Regions from separate parts of the Enterococcus raffinosus genome, predicted to be linked through region 2. Evidence: predicted binding sites of a transcription regulator. Region 2 holds the regulator's gene; each other region holds the start of a gene.
What was found. Region 2 encodes CtsR, which represses protease genes until heat stress. Its sites were predicted from a motif close to TTGGTCAAAAAAGGTCAAANA; they were not measured.
Positions count from the first base shown of each region.

Region 1: J9537_RS09885 (ATP-dependent Clp protease ATP-binding subunit) is a predicted target of CtsR. The motif match lies at 827-847, and genes of this name have one in related genera.
Region 3: clpP (ATP-dependent Clp endopeptidase proteolytic subunit ClpP) is a predicted target of CtsR. The motif match lies at 1,257-1,277, and genes of this name have one in related genera.

Region 1 covers NZ_CP072888.1:2,011,496-2,013,760, reverse strand. The annotation lists gene J9537_RS09885 (ATP-dependent Clp protease ATP-binding subunit) at 1-744, opposite strand, end outside; gene J9537_RS09880 (phosphocarrier protein HPr) at 1,184-1,450, shown strand; gene ptsP (phosphoenolpyruvate--protein phosphotransferase) at 1,450-2,265, shown strand, end outside.
Region 2 covers NZ_CP072888.1:2,992,522-2,994,786, reverse strand. The annotation lists tRNA gene J9537_RS14610 (tRNA-Lys) at 1-64, shown strand, start outside; tRNA gene J9537_RS14605 (tRNA-Leu) at 74-155, shown strand; tRNA gene J9537_RS14600 (tRNA-Thr) at 174-246, shown strand; tRNA gene J9537_RS14595 (tRNA-Gly) at 251-322, shown strand; tRNA gene J9537_RS14590 (tRNA-Leu) at 345-430, shown strand; tRNA gene J9537_RS14585 (tRNA-Arg) at 443-516, shown strand; tRNA gene J9537_RS14580 (tRNA-Pro) at 533-606, shown strand; gene J9537_RS14575 (CtsR family transcriptional regulator) at 726-1,193, shown strand; gene J9537_RS14570 (ATP-dependent Clp protease ATP-binding subunit) at 1,199-2,265, shown strand, end outside.
Region 3 covers NZ_CP072888.1:1,171,384-1,173,648, reverse strand. The annotation lists gene J9537_RS05755 (glycerophosphodiester phosphodiesterase) at 1-498, opposite strand, end outside; gene J9537_RS05750 (hypothetical protein) at 560-1,075, opposite strand; gene clpP (ATP-dependent Clp endopeptidase proteolytic subunit ClpP) at 1,363-1,956, shown strand; gene J9537_RS05740 (lactate utilization protein) at 2,031-2,265, opposite strand, start outside.

The DNA of each region.
Region 1 (2,265 bases), 980 kb from region 2:
ACCACGAGCTAATGCTGGTTTTAAAATATTTCCAGCATCCATGTTGCCGTCTCCAGCAGCACCTGCACCAACGATTTCGTGAACTTCATCAATGAAGAGAATGATATTTTCAGCTTGTCGAATTTCTTCAATCAGCTTTTGCATTCTTTCTTCAAATTGACCGCGAATACCAGTGCCTTGAACAAGAGAAGCGACATCTAACCGGATAACTTCTTTATCCATTAATTTTTGTGGAACATCGCCATCTACGATCTTTTGCGCTAAGCCTTCAACTACGGCTGTTTTACCTACACCAGGTTCACCAATAAGAACAGGGTTGTTCTTTGTTCGGCGATTCAAAATTTCGATCACACGTTGAATTTCATCGTCCCGTCCAACGACTGGATCAATATTTCCTTCACGCGCTTGACCAGTAATGTTAATTCCATATTCATCTAATAAGCCACCGCCGCCATTTCCGCGAGGGGGTTGATTGTTAATTCCATTTCCGCCACCGAATTGTGTTGGTGGTGTTTGATCTGCAGCGCCTTGTCTTTGTTGCATTTGTTGAGACATTGAGCGGAACAAATCATCTAAACTTCCAAAACCAAAAGGATCATTTCCTGCCATTTGGGGCGCACCTCCAGCTTGATTCTTCAATTTTTGATAGCAACTTTGGCAATAATCTAATTGCTTTCGTTGACCATTGACATTTGCATATAAATGAATCGTTGCTTCATTTTCATGACAATTTTGGCAAAGCATTTTTTTCACCCTTTCAATAGTTGATTGTTTCTTCCATTGTACATCGAGTAAGCGAGTCTCGTAAAAAGATACGCTGGTCAGTTGTTTGACTTTCACTGACCTTAAAAACAATTATAACGAGATTTCAGATAAAAGCAAACACTTTGTTTCGTTTTTTAGCAATCGAAGTAGTCGAGTGCTAAAAAGAACAAAATCTGAATTTTTTACTATGTAGTATTGTTATGTAAAAAAAATGAAAGCAAGCGGGATAAGGAAGTTAAACGGTCTAGTCAGATATTTTAAGAAAGGGCATACATTTCGTATGAATAAATCGACTAAAATTGTTGTATCCACCGCAAAAAAATGGTAATCTAAGAAAATGAAGGGCTCAAAATGATGGATGTTATCATTAAAGCCCTAACATAAAAAAACATTTTTTTTATAAAGGAGAACGGTCAATATGGAAAAAAAAGATTTTCACGTAGTAGCAGAAACAGGGATTCATGCACGTCCCGCAACTTTATTGGTGCAAGCTGCAAGCAAATTTAACTCTGATATTAACTTAGAGTATAAAGGAAAATCAGTTAACCTTAAATCAATCATGGGAGTTATGTCTCTAGGTGTTGGCCAAGGTTCTGACGTTGTTATCTCTGCTGAAGGTGCTGACGAAAAAGAAGCAATGGAAGCAATTGTTGAAACAATGAAAAAGGAAGGATTATCTGAATAATGGTTGAATTACTAAAAGGTATTGCCGCAAGTGACGGTGTAGCCGTTGCGAAAGCTTATCTGCTAGTACAACCGGATTTATCTTTCAAGCAAAATAATGTAGAAGATACTGCTGCCGAAGAAAAGCGTCTTGATGACGCTTTGGCGGCTTCTTCTGCTGAACTAGAAAAAATTCGGGATAAAGCAGCGAAAAGCTTAGGTGAAGAAGAAGCACAAGTTTTTGATGCTCATTTAATGGTTCTTTCAGATCCAGAAATGATTGGTCAAATCAAACAACACATTCAAGATAATAAAGTGAATGCTGAAAGCTCACTTAAAGAAGTTACTGATATGTATATTGGCATGTTCGAAGCGATGGATGATAACGCTTATATGCAAGAACGTGCAGCAGATATTCGTGACGTTACAAAACGTGTAATGGCACATTTATTAGGTGTATCTCTACCAGATCCATCAATGATTGATGAAGAAGTAATTGTTGTAGCACATGACTTAACACCAAGTGATACTGCGCAATTGGACAAGAACTTCGTAAAAGCCTTTGTTACTGATATCGGCGGACGTACGTCTCACTCAGCAATCATGGCTCGTTCATTGGAAATCCCAGCAATCGTTGGTACGAAAGAAATCACTTCTAAAGCTAAAGAAGGCGATGTTCTTGCAGTTAACGGAATTACTGGTGAAACAATTGTGAACCCAACAGACGAACAAGCAGCTGAATACAAAAAAGCTGGCGAAGCTTATGCAACTCAAAAGGCTGAATGGGAAAAATTAAAAGATGCTGAAACAGTTACTGCTGATGGCAAGCATTTTGAA
Region 2 (2,265 bases):
GCTCAGTTGGTAGAGCATCTGACTTTTAATCAGAGGGTCACAGGTTCGAGCCCTGTACGGCTCATAAGAATATGCGGGTGTGGCGGAATTGGCAGACGCACTAGATTTAGGATCTAGCGCCTTACGGCGTGGGGGTTCAAGTCCCTTCACCCGCATTTTATTTTTTTGTAGTTGCCGGCTTAGCTCAGTTGGTAGAGCATCTGATTTGTAATCAGAGGGTCGAGGGTTCAAGTCCTTTAGCCGGCATCATGCGGAAATAGCTCAGTGGTAGAGCACCACCTTGCCAAGGTGGGGGTCGCGGGTTCGAACCCCGTTTTCCGCTTTCCTGAAGACCAGGGAACAACGCCGGGGTGGCGGAACTGGCAGACGCACAGGACTTAAAATCCTGCGGTGAGTGATCACCGTACCGGTTCGATTCCGGTCCTCGGCATAATATAGATATGCGCCCATAGCTCAACTGGATAGAGTGTTTGACTACGGATCAAAAGGTTAGGGGTTCGACTCCTCTTGGGCGCGTAGTTTTTTTGTTTATCGGGAAGTAGCTCAGCTTGGTAGAGTACTTGGTTTGGGACCAAGGTGTCGCAGGTTCGAATCCTGTCTTCCCGATCAAAAAAGAAGGTGAAAACCTTCTTTTTTTTTATCCTTAATTAAAGAAAGGCGTTCTCCTTTATTTCATGCGTTAAATTCGATATAATTATGGTCAGGAATAGTCAATAGGAGGCGATATTATGAGCAGAAATACCTCTGATTTGATCGAGTCTTACTTGAAAGATATTTTGGAAAATAGTGAAATTATCGAAATTCGAAGAGCCGAGATGGCGCAGCTTTTTAATTGCGTACCTTCTCAAATAAATTATGTGATCAATACACGTTTTACTTTTCAACGGGGCTATTTGGTTGAAAGCAAACGAGGTGGGGGCGGCTATATTCGAATAAGCAAAGTTAAGATTTCTGATCAGCACTACTTTTTGGAACAGTTAATGGATTCTTTTGGAAATGAAATTTCGGAAGCGAATGCGTTTGGGATTATTCAAAAATTATTTGAAGAAGAAATTATTACTGAAAATGAAGGCAACTTGATGTTAAGTGCAGTATCGAAGAATGTTCTTGGTATCAGTCAAATTGAAAATAGACTACGGGCGAGAATTCTGCATGGATTTTTGGAACGTTTAAGTTATGAGAAAAAGGAGTGAGGGATATGGATCAGCTGTATACAGAACGCGCAAAAGCTGTGTTGGCGATTGCACAACAGGAAGCAAAATATTTTAAACACCGCTCGGTTGGTTCGGAGCATTTATTACTAGCGTTAGTCATCGAACAACAAGGAATTGCGGGCAAGACATTACGTCAAATGAATTCGAGTGAGAATGACATTCGTGAAGAAATTGAGCATATGACAGGTTACGGCTCAGTTAAGTCATATCCTGAAGGAGGATATCTTCCTTATTCTCCGAGAGCAAAACAGATTTTGATTTTTGCGGATGATGAGGCGAAGCGTTTCAATGCAAAATTGGTAGGTACAGAACATATTCTATTAGGTCTATTACGTGATGATGAAATTTTGGCTTCTCACATCCTAGTTAATCTCGGTTTGAGTCTACCTAAGATGCGACAACTTTTATTGAAGAAAATGGGTGTCAATGAAGCTCAAAATACAAATCAAGGAACTGGAACACGCAGGAAAGCCTCTGCTAAGCCTGTTCAAAGTAATTCCCAAGGCACCCCTACTTTAGATGGTTTGGCGCGGGATTTAACAAAACTGGCGCGGGAAAAACGATTAGATCCAGTAGTGGGTAGAGACAGCGAAGTCCGTCGAGTCGTACAAATTTTGAGTCGTCGAACTAAGAACAATCCTGTATTAGTTGGAGAACCTGGTGTTGGTAAAACGGCAATTGTAGAAGGCTTGGCGCAGCGGATTATTTCTGGTGATGTTCCTGAGGATATGCGTGGAAAGCGTTTGATGATGCTAGACATGGGGGCCCTTGTTGCGGGAACAAAATACCGTGGAGAATTTGAAGATCGGTTGAAGAAAGTAATTGATGAAATTTACCATGATGGTCAGATTATCTTGTTTATTGATGAGTTGCATACATTGATTGGTGCGGGTGGTGCTGAAGGTGCGATTGACGCTTCTAATATTTTGAAGCCTGCATTGGCACGTGGTGAACTGCAAACGATTGGTGCGACGACATTGGATGAATATCAGAAATACATTGAAAAGGATTCTGCTTTAGAGCGGCGGTTTGCTCGGGTACAGGTAGAAGA
Region 3 (2,265 bases), 1.2 Mb from region 2:
CTTCTGGATCAAGTCATATTGAACATCCGGTTCATACTCGTGCATGATTCGCAATGAATCAATATTAAAGCTTGTATACCAATAGGTGAAGGGCCATTCTTTACTCGTCATTACGTTTGATATTTTCTCTTCGATCCCTGGATAATGATATTTATTCGTCTTTATCTCAATACATAAGAAACCACGAAACCGCATCTGCAGCAGGAGGTTTAAAACTTCCTGCAGCGTGGATATCTTGGTAGCTTGATATTTTTCGTCAAACCAACTACCAGCATCTAATGCCTTAATTTCTTCCAGTGTTAACTCACGAATGAATCCCTTACCATCTGTGGTACGGTCAACACTTTCATCATGAATAACGACCAATTGCTGGTCCGCTGTTAAATGGACGTCAAGTTCAATTCCATCTGCGCCCGTTCGTACTGCCTCCATAAACGCCGGCAAGGTATTCTCCGGATGAGTCCCTGCACTCCCGCGATGAGCAATAATTACTGTCATTTACTTCACCTCGTTCATCATCAATAAAAAAACTCGTAAGTTTGTGAGTGTTGCTAAGCTACTATTGTACATTAAAATAGCGCAAAGGTTGTTTGGTAGAACGAGACAACTGTTGTTTCTTTTCATCTAATATTTCTAAAAGCTGTTCAGAAAAAGTTTCCATGACAATCCGTCCGCCTTTGTACGTATATCCCCCGATTTTTACCGTTTCTTCCGGAGATAAAATAACCTTTCGATGAGAAATATTTTTGAAAAATTCCTCAATTAAATAATTTGGTAGATAGAAATTATTTTGCGCCGTAAAGGAATTCAAATAGATGAAATCATCAATTGTGATATAGCAATCATCGAATGAATTAAATGTCACATACTCCTGCATTAACACATTTCGTTTTGATAAAATTTCATTTACTTTTTTATTTAAGAGATTAATGGTTTCAATTTCCTTTACCTGATGCTCCAATTCTCTTTCACGTCGATGACGCAAGTCAATATACTTAAACACAAAGTAAACCGCGATGCCTGTTAAGCCCGCTCCAATTAACACGCCGATTAGTCCAATAAATGCGATTTCCACGTTTTTCCCTCCTAATTCATCCTTATGAAATTATTTCTAAAAAATTGATTTTCACACGCCCTTCATCCCACAGAAATCATTTAAGTTGCGGCAATCTGACATCCTGTTATCATCGTTATTAATAGTACCATATTTTGATGTTTTGAGGATAGTTTGACCTGTTTAAAAAAACGAAGCCTAATATTTGACCAAAACTGACCAACGTTGTATACTTTTTTTAAGTTTTAGCAATCTAACCTCGTTTGTGCTAAAATAATTTATGAACACTATTTTAAGGAGGATTCACTATGAATTTAGTTCCTACAGTTATTGAACAATCATCTCGTGGCGAACGTGCTTACGACATTTATTCTCGTTTATTGAAAGACCGCATCATTATGTTGAGCGGAGAAGTGAACGACGATATGGCGAACACTATCATCGCCCAATTACTTTTCTTGGATGCCCAAGATTCTGAAAAAGATATCTATCTTTACATCAACTCTCCAGGCGGTAGCGTTTCTGCCGGCTTAGCGATTTTTGATACGATGAACTTTGTTAAAGCCGATGTCCAAACAATCGTCCTTGGGATGGCAGCTTCCATGGGAAGCTTCTTGCTGACAGCTGGTGCTAAGGGGAAACGTTTCGCCTTACCAAACGCTGAAATTATGATTCACCAACCCCTAGGCGGCGCGCAAGGACAAGCAACAGAAATTGAAATTGCTGCACGTCACATTTTGAAAACGCGCGAACGCTTAAACAACATTTTATCTGAACGCACTGGTCAACCGATCGAAGTAATCGAACGTGATACTGATCGCGACAACTTCATGACAGCCGAAGAAGCAAAGGCATACGGCTTAATTGATGAAGTGATGGAAAACAGCAGCGCTTTGAACTAAACGTTTAAAAACCGAGGATATCCTCGGTTTTTTTATTTTGGCTATTGATTATTAGCTGATACGAAAATAATTTCCTATAACCCAACCTCTTCAATAATCAAAAAAATCACAATACGATTTTTTTTCATTGATCGTCTCGTTATAGCGATGGTATTGCAAATACATTCTGCCTGTAAACAATCTCCACAAGTTCCTTTTTTGATACATGGCGTTTTTTCAAGGCCTAAACGATAGGCATTTAATGGTGCCGTATTTCGCCTAACCATTTCGACAGTCGTCTTCAGATCGCCATACACTTTTTTCATACTG